4 regions of the Zhongshania aliphaticivorans genome follow, and region 4 is predicted to be linked to each of the others. Evidence: predicted binding sites of a transcription regulator. Region 4 holds the regulator's gene; each other region holds the start of a gene.
The links. Region 4 encodes PhoB, which activates phosphate uptake and scavenging genes when phosphate is short. Its sites were predicted from a motif close to TGTCATAAANNTGTAACA; they were not measured.

Region 1: the regulator PhoB is predicted to act here: its motif matches at 1,175-1,192, upstream of ppk1 (polyphosphate kinase 1).
Region 2: the regulator PhoB is predicted to act here: its motif matches at 943-960, upstream of AZF00_RS16775 (substrate-binding domain-containing protein).
Region 3: the regulator PhoB is predicted to act here: its motif matches at 987-1,004, upstream of AZF00_RS17520 (beta-helix domain-containing protein).

The regions. Positions count from the first base shown of each region.
Region 1 is NZ_CP014544.1:759,663-761,869, reverse strand. Features, by position in the region: gene ppk1 (polyphosphate kinase 1) at 1-1,102, opposite strand, end outside; gene ppx (exopolyphosphatase) at 1,261-2,207, shown strand, end outside.
Region 2 is NZ_CP014544.1:3,769,225-3,771,431, forward strand. Features, by position in the region: gene AZF00_RS16770 (LLM class F420-dependent oxidoreductase) at 1-823, opposite strand, end outside; gene AZF00_RS16775 (substrate-binding domain-containing protein) at 1,038-1,928, shown strand; gene AZF00_RS16780 (hypothetical protein) at 1,925-2,207, shown strand, end outside.
Region 3 is NZ_CP014544.1:3,927,564-3,929,770, forward strand. Features, by position in the region: gene AZF00_RS17520 (beta-helix domain-containing protein) at 1-932, opposite strand, end outside; gene argH (argininosuccinate lyase) at 1,129-2,207, shown strand, end outside.
Region 4 is NZ_CP014544.1:2,236,278-2,238,484, forward strand. Features, by position in the region: gene phoR (phosphate regulon sensor histidine kinase PhoR) at 1-447, opposite strand, end outside; gene phoB (phosphate regulon transcriptional regulator PhoB) at 457-1,164, opposite strand; gene purU (formyltetrahydrofolate deformylase) at 1,250-2,104, opposite strand; gene AZF00_RS09970 (SPFH domain-containing protein) at 2,125-2,207, opposite strand, start outside.

The sequences.
Region 1 (2,207 bases), 1.5 Mb from region 4:
ACAAGCTTGCTTTAATGCTTTTAACCGCCGGATCAATGGCAGCGGTTTTCAGCAAATCGGTCAGGTAATTAAAGCTGTGGTAAGGGTAGTACAGCAGAATATCCTGCTCGCGCAGACAGCTTAAAATATTGGCGGCCTGATCAATCACCGGCACCGGAATGGTCGGCAGGGGCTTGGCGTCTAAATACGCAGGGCCTAAGTTCGGAAAGCGCATGAAGTCTTTGGAGTTATGGTAACGACCACCGGGAATCATCGAGTCTAATTTACCCAAGCCCATGCGCTTGACCAAATAATCTAACAAATCGTTGGGCATCGCCGCATCGTAAACAAAGCGCACTGGGTCGCCTTTTTTCCGGCGTTTGAGGCTCTGGGTCATTTTTTCTACAAAGGTGTGGGTAACCTCTTCACTCAGCTCCAACTCCGCGTCGCGGGTTAGCTTAATGGTGTAGGCATCGGCCGTCTCCAGCGGAAAAATCCCCCTAAACACCTCAGGCAAACACACCCGAATCATATTCTCGAGCGCTATTAACACCTTGCCGCGCTTACCCTTACGACCGGGAATCCGAATAAAACGATCTAGCCGCGCAGTGGGAATTTCTAACAGCGCAAAGCGAGTCTGCGACTCGTAACCCAAACGGATAGCTAGATAAATAGACGACTCATTCAATTCAGGGATCGGGTTGGCATCATCAAGAATAATAGGAATGAGTTCTTGCTGAATATGCGAGTGAAAATACGAGCGCACATAGTTTGTTTGCGCCTCGTCTAACTGCTTTTCATTAATAAGGTAAATTTTACGACGGCGCAGCTCTTTTAAATTTTCCCGATACACCACATCAAAGCGCTGCTGCAGTTTCAGTACTTTCTGACGTATCTCTTCCAACAGCGCCTTATACTCATCTTGCTTAGACGCAACAGAAAACGCGGCCAAACGCCGCACATCTGCCACCCGCACCCGGAAAAACTCATCTAAATTATTCGAGAAAATACCCAAATAGCGAATACGCTGAATAATTGGCACCGAGGGGTCGGCAGCCTCCTGCAATACCCGCTCATTAAATGACAACCAGCTCAATTCTTTGGCAACCCACGTACTGTCCACGCCCTGCCTACCCCTCTGTTAATCCCTTAAATTAATGTAACAAAAAAAATACACGCTAGTGTAGCCACCGCTCATGTCATTTTTATGACAACAGCCTAGAGTCGATTTTAAGCCCCCCAGCCGATACACTGTGCAGCCAACAGGGAATTCATACTACCATGGCTCAAAACAGCGACTCTTACGCGGCACTCGACCTAGGCTCTAATAGCTTTCACCTGCTTATTGCCAGCTTTAGTGACAACAAAATTCGCGTCATCGACCGCCATAAAGACATGGTTAGATTAGCCGCAGGTCTCGACGACGACGGCCGCCTCAGCGACGAAGCCCAAGACCGCGCCCTCGACAGCCTTGCCAAAATGGCCGACCGCCTGCGCGGCGTGCCTCGGCGCCAAATACGCGTAGTGGGCACTAACACACTGCGCGCCGCCAGCAACGCCGCTGAATTTATGGCCAAAGCCGAAGCGGTACTCGGGCTGCCCATCAATATTATCTCGGGCACCGAAGAGGCCCGTCTCGTCTACCTAGGTGTGGCCAACGATTTTGCCCCAGAGCAAAAGCACCGCCTTGTTATCGACATCGGCGGCGGCTCAACCGAACTGGTGGTGGGCAATAACACCCCCCGCCAACTCGAAAGCCTACCCATGGGCTGTGTCAGTTTCAGTATGCGCTACTTCAAAAATGGCGACATCAACGAGAAGTCCTTTAAAAAGGCCGTAAATGCCGCCAGACAAATGATCGGCCCCTACGTAGAACCCTTTCGCGGCCATTGGCAAGAAGCCGTTGGCTCCTCTGGCACCATTCGCAGCATTGGCAAAATTCTCGCCGAACAAGAACTCAGCGAAGCGGGCTATATCTCTGCCGACGGCCTAGAAAAACTCAAAAACCAAGTACTTAACGCAGCTAATAGTCGCGACCTAAATATAAAAGGCCTCAGCGAAGATCGCCGCGACGTCTTTGTGGGGGGCTTTGCCGTACTCTACGCCCTATTCGAAGAACTCGGCATGGATGGCATACACGTCTCCGCCTATGCCATTCGCGAAGGTATTGTGCACGACCTTGCTGGCCGCCTCCACCACCGCGACAAGCGCGAAGACACCATAAAGCA
Region 2 (2,207 bases), 1.5 Mb from region 4:
GAGCAATGATCTTAGAGAAGCGCTCAATCATTGGCATCACAATTTCTGGTTTATTCCAATTTTGCATGCCCACGCCGATATTACAGCGGTCTACGCCGCAATCGCGATAGTATTTAAGTAAATCTGGGGTCACCTCGGACATAACCACCAAAGTAACCTCCACCTCATTCGGCTTGCGACCAAATTCAGCGAGCAAATCGTGAAACGCCTTAATGGCGGCCTTCACATCGGGCAGCGCTACATCCACAGGCATCCAACCGTCGGCCCACTCCGCCGTGTGGCGCATACCCAACGGCCCCATTGCACCAAAAATCATTGGTGGACTGCGCAGCGGCTTGGGCTCAAACCACACCGGGTCAAAATCGATAAACTCACCGTGAAATTCCGGCGCCTCATCGGCAAACAGGGCCCGTGTCGCCGCCACGGTTTCCTTTAATACCCCGTAGCGACGTTGCCATGGTTGCTGACTTACATTTTCAAATTCCTCTTGATTCCAGCCCACGCCGCTGCCGATCAGCACCCGCCCGCCGGACAAACGGTCTAAGGTCGCGATGGTCTTCGCCTGAGAAAATAGCTCTCGCTCCATCAATAGAGCAATGCCGGTACCCAGCTTTAACCTTGTCGTCGCAGCGGCCGCCGCCATCAACGAAATATAGGGATCCATCATTTCTTTATAAGGCTCGGGCAGTTCACCCCCCGCCGGATAAGCGGTGCTTCGGCAGCGCGGAATATGACTGTGTTCGCCATACCACAACGACTCAAAGCCGGCGTCTTCCAGTGTTTTAGCCAACTCCGCCGGATCCGGATCATTTACTGTGTTCATCGAACTGAAGCCAAGATGCATAGTCGCGTCCTATCTTATTATTGCTGTGTAGTCGCTTAGTCTAGGTGCAAGCGCGTCGTTGCAGCTATACCTCACATTGATGAGATGAAAACCACTACTGTCATCAACTTGTCAACAGAGTGTCTTATTGTCTACATCAAGACTATTGCAAACACACCGTTGCTCGCTAGCAAAAGGTATCCCACCGACCTCTATGACTCTAGCAATTCGTGAGCCTATGCTACCGTTTCGTTTTTTTAGCGCTAATCACACTACGTACCGCGCCGTCATGGGTCTTGCTCTAAGCTTGCCCATCGCCCTTAGTGTGTGGATGGCAAGCCGCCCCCTACAAGCGCTTAGTTTGAGCGACTACCGCAGCTACCAGTGCAGCACCCAGGGCGCGAGCACAAAACCAACATTTAAAATTCTCACCTTGTTTTACAATTATGCCACCGACTTTGCCGACTATTTATGCGCCAGCACACTGTTAGCCAAATCCTATTCTGGCGTTGAGATACGCTGGCGACCGCGGGCCTACCTAAGCCCGCAACATATTCTGGACGAAGAGTTCGATATCTTTTGGAATCGCCACCATATCGTGGCGGGCTTGGTGCCGGAGTTCAGCAATTACTACCGTGTTTTACAGCAAACACCTAACTACGCTCTGTACTGGATTAGCCAAGACAGCACACCTCAGCTAAACAGCGACTACCTTCAAGGCAAGGTGATCGGCTTCTCCCGCGACAGCCAAAGCCAAACCCATTTCCTGCAACCCATGGCGGCCTTAAAGCAGGCGGGTATTAATCTTAACGCCGACCAAAAAAAGTTTTATACCGACCCCAGCGCCCTTTACGCCGCGTTTAAAAATCGCGAAGTCGACATGATCAGCACGGCTATTTCGCAGGCAGACAACTTAAATTTAAGCACGTATTACAGCTTACTTATTAATCCCGAGGTGCCGTCGGGGGCGTGGTTTATCAAAAACCAACTCCACCACAGCCACCATCGCGCATTAGAATGCGAAATCATCCGCGGCCTTCAGGTTTACGCGCCCTTGCTCGCCCCCCTGCAGCAACTAAGCGCCCAAACCGCGGACTGCCCATGAAATCACTGGGGCTATCTAAGCCGAAATGGCTTATCAAGTTAGCGGTCGTGGCTGCTGCTAGTATCTTCCTTATCGCCTTTAATCACTGGCTTAGCCTTAATTACCTCAGCCGCTCACTGGCACAGCAACTGCGAGAAACCCTGCCAAATAAGATTATTGAAGCGGGTATTAACGAGTCTTTTCACGACAGCCTTAACGACTATTTAGTCAAACGCCTCAATCACGATTTTGCTCAACTTCACGTTAACAGCGCATTTAGCGCGGTACAGCAATGCCAAG
Region 3 (2,207 bases), 1.7 Mb from region 4:
TCGATGCCGTCGTCTAAGGCGCGGTGCACCTGCACATTGCGGACAATGGTCTTGCTGCCGCAACCGCCCAAGGTCAAACCATTTAATTCGTTATTGGCGTAAACCTCGTAACCGGCAAACTCAATACGGGCATATTCCAGCACCCCGCAATTGTCACTGGCGTCGACGCCGCCAAACATGCCCCGCGTGTCGCCAGCATCGAGACCTTCAATTTGCGCGTCAGCGGTATTGACCGGCGCATTACCCAACATCACCAGACCGCCCCAGTCGCCAGCGCGGCGTTTACCTGCCGCTACCGCACTCGTGAAGACAATTGGCTTAGCTGCTGTGCCGCGCGCAAGAATAGAGGCGTCGCGGGTAATCAATAAGGCACTGCCCTCCCGCCCTTTTACCACTGTGCCGGCTTCAATCACCAGCCGCGCACCGGCCTCAACATACACAATACCTTCTAGCACCCAGGTTTTATCACTCGTCCAAAGCTGCTCCCCATGCAGAGAGCCACTCACTACTTTGCTGCCGCTATACACGCTTTTTAAGTCGTCACTAAATAAAGCCGCACCGACTACGCCGCCAAGCAAAAGCACCCCTGCAATCAACAACCATTTGCGCAGGGGTTTTGCGGGCGCGCCAAGCTGCTTAAAGCCAATGGTTTCAGCAATATCTGGATTCATGGCGGCCACTCGACGATCGTGACGCCCCTGAGTTAATGCGGTATTGATGTTGATTCGGCGCAGGCCAAGACCCAGCTCACGAATTTCGGCATTGCTGCTCACCGCCGCCTGCTCAATTAACTCTTTGCGGTAAGCCGGATCGTTTAACAAGGTATTAAAATGGATATAACGCACGCCCTTATCGCCCTGCTTGTCATAGCTCAGCTTTAACTGCCAAAGCATTTCCACTAATTTGGCGCGGGGGGAACTGACGTCGTTCATTGTTCTTCCTTGCGTAATGGCTCAATTTTACGGAAAAACAGTATGGCGACGGGATATGACAATTTTATTACAAGCTCGATCGCAGGCGGTCAGACGCAAAACTGCTATAATGGCGCCTTTATAGGCGTCTGTAGATCACCTGTTCACGTCAACGGGAGCAAGCCCTACAGCCAAGCAATACAGGAACAACTGCGCAATGAGTGACAAAGATCCAAGCATCAAACCCTGGGGCGGCCGCTTTACCGAGGCAACTGACCAGTTCGTAGAGCGTTTTACGGCCTCTGTCAGCTTCGATCAGCGCCTTTACCACCACGACATCAACGGCTCGCTAGCCCACGCGGCCATGCTCGCCAAAGTCGGCGTACTCACCACCGACGAACTCAGCAAAATTCAAGAAGGCTTAGAAGAGATTCGCGCTGAAATCCTCAGTGGTCGCTTTGAGTGGTCAGTAAGCCTTGAAGACGTGCACATGAATATTGAAGCGCGGCTCACCGACAAAATCGGCATCACCGGCAAAAAGCTGCACACCGGCCGCTCGCGCAACGACCAAGTTGCCACCGATATTCGTCTGTATTTGCGCGACGAATTAGCCTTAATCGTAACCGAGCTCAGCCGCCTGCAGCAGGGTTTAATTACCCTCGCCACCCGCGAAGCGCACACCATTATGCCGGGTTTCACCCACCTGCAAACCGCCCAGCCCGTTACCTTTGGCCACCACATGCTGGCGTGGAATGAAATGCTAGAGCGCGACTACAGCCGTTTTCAAGACTGCGCAGCGCGTCTCAACCAATGCCCGCTGGGCGCCGCAGCACTGGCCGGCACCACCTACCCCATCGACCGCCACTACAGCGCCGAGTTACTGGGTTTTGACCGCCCCACCGAAAACTCGCTAGATTCAGTAAGCGACCGTGACTTTGCCATTGAATTCGCCGCCGCTGCCAGCCTGTTGATGACCCACATGTCGCGCTTCAGCGAAGAGCTGGTGCTGTGGACCTCAGCTCAGTTCAAGTTTATTGAACTGCCCGACCGCTTCTGCACCGGCTCTTCAATAATGCCCCAGAAGAAAAACCCCGACGTGCCCGAACTCATTCGCGGCAAAGTCGGCCGCGTGAACGGTCATTTGGTCAGTTTGTTAACCCTAATGAAGTCACAGCCGCTGGCCTACAACAAAGACAACCAAGAAGACAAAGAACCCTTGTTCGATATTATCGACACCGTGAAAGACTGCCTAAAAGCTTACGCCGATATGGTGCCTGCAATAACCGTCAACGGCGA
Region 4 (2,207 bases):
CGGACTGCGCAGCAAATTAACCAGCTGACGGCCTTTATCACCCTCTTCTCTTAAACCCAATAAATCGTGGGCAGAGGCATTACACCACTCGATATTGCCGTAGGGATCAAGCATGACTACCGCGTCCGACATCGAGGCAAACGAAGCGTGCAAATAATCAATCATTGCCTGCAAGCGGTCACTGTCCTGCGACGATTCCCGCTGCATATCGTAGATTACATCAAAAACTTGACCCCACATCCCTGCAGCCTCTGGTGGATCTGACTTCGCGCCGCTATACAGCCAGTCAGACAACCGCTGTAAATGCCGCAACAGCCACGCGCATGCCAACAACGCCGCCGCCAATAGCGGCAATAGCCCAAGATCGAATAACGCGCAGCCTGCCGCAACCACTAGGAGTGGTATGCCGACCCGCAATAATTCTGCCTTCCAACTGTAATACCGCATTATTTTGCGCTATGCGCAGACACCTGTTGTCGAAAACCGGTAACCGGTTCCACGAACTGTTTGAATTAAAAGGCCGCAGTCTCTTAGCTCAGTTTGCAATGCTTTGCGAAGGCGACGAATATGGACATCGACCGTACGCTCTTCAACGTAAACATTGGTGCCCCATACCTGATCAAGAAGCTGGCCGCGACTATACGCTCGCTCCTGATGAGTCATAAAGAATTTTAATAATTTAAATTCGGTGGGCCCCATATCTAATGGAGTTGCATCAACAAATACTCGGTGGCTACTGGGGTCTAATTTCAGCCCCGCGACTTCGATACTTTCTTCCTCGTCACGATTTGTCGATCGACGCATAATGGCTTTAATGCGCGCCATCAGCTCACGAGACGAAAAAGGCTTGGTGATATAGTCATCGGCACCGACATCAAGACCTTGCACCCGATTGTCTTCATCATCTTTGGCGGTCAACATAATCACCAGCAAATCCCTGGTCAGTTCATCCCGGCGTAGGCGCCGCAACAATTCCAAACCACTAGTGACCGGCATCATCCAGTCCAGCAGCACAAGATCAGGGCGCTGATCAACAATTATACCGTGGGCATCCTGGGCATTGCTTGCCTCCAGACATTCATAACCCGCCAATTCAAGACCCACCCGTATCATTTCACGGATTGCGGTTTCATCGTCGACAATCAATATGGTGGCTGACGTCATTCCATTAACCTTTTTTTGTAAAATTCGTAGGCTGCATTAAAACCATTTTAAGTGACAATTTTATGACAGTTTAAATTTCACTTGATTAATCAAACACTACGGTCTTGTTCCCATGCACCAAAACGCGATCTTCCAAGTGGTTGCGCAGCGCTCTCGCCAACACCGATTTTTCGACGTCCTTGCCGAGTCTAACAAGGTCATCTTTGCTATGCCGATGGGACACCCGAATTACGTCTTGTTCAATAATCGGACCTTCATCCAGCCGCTCAGTAACGTAGTGGCAAGTGGCACCGATTAACTTAACCCCCCTATCAAAAGCTTTCTGATAGGGGTTTGCGCCGATAAATGAGGGCAGGAAGCTATGGTGTATGTTAATCATTCGCCCTGCATAAGCTTGGCAAAACTCGGGCTGAATAATTTGCATATAGCGCGCTAACACCACGCAATCTGCCTCATAGCTCTGGGCCAGCGCCATAATCTTGGCGTGTGCGGGTGCTTTGTTGTTTGGGTCAATGGCGACAAACTCAAAGGGAATACCATGCCACTCCACCATGCTACGCAGGTTTTCGTGGTTAGAAATAACACAGGGTATATCGCAGTCTAATTCGCCACTGTGCCAACGGTGCAATATATCAGCCAGACAGTGGGAGGCGTGACTCGCCAGTATTACAACCTTGCGCTTAACAGCAGAATCGACCAGCGCCCAGTGCATGCCATATTCAGCCGCTAATGGCGCAAAGGCCTCGCGACAGGCCTGAGCGCTAACTTTTAAGGATTCCGCGCGAATCTCATTGCGCATAAAAAACCAGTTACTTTCTGCATCTGCGTGATAATTCGCCTCGGTAAGCCAACCGCCGTGCTCCGCGACAAATTGGCTAACCCGCGCAACAATGCCCACGCGGTCGGGACAGCTAATCACTAAACGATAAGTATGATCCATGTAAAACACTCAATCCTAAATTAGGCTTTATTCAATATGCCACGCAATGCCTGAGGCAAATCAGCCGGTAAAACAACCGTTTTTGCGTTATTAGACGAAGACA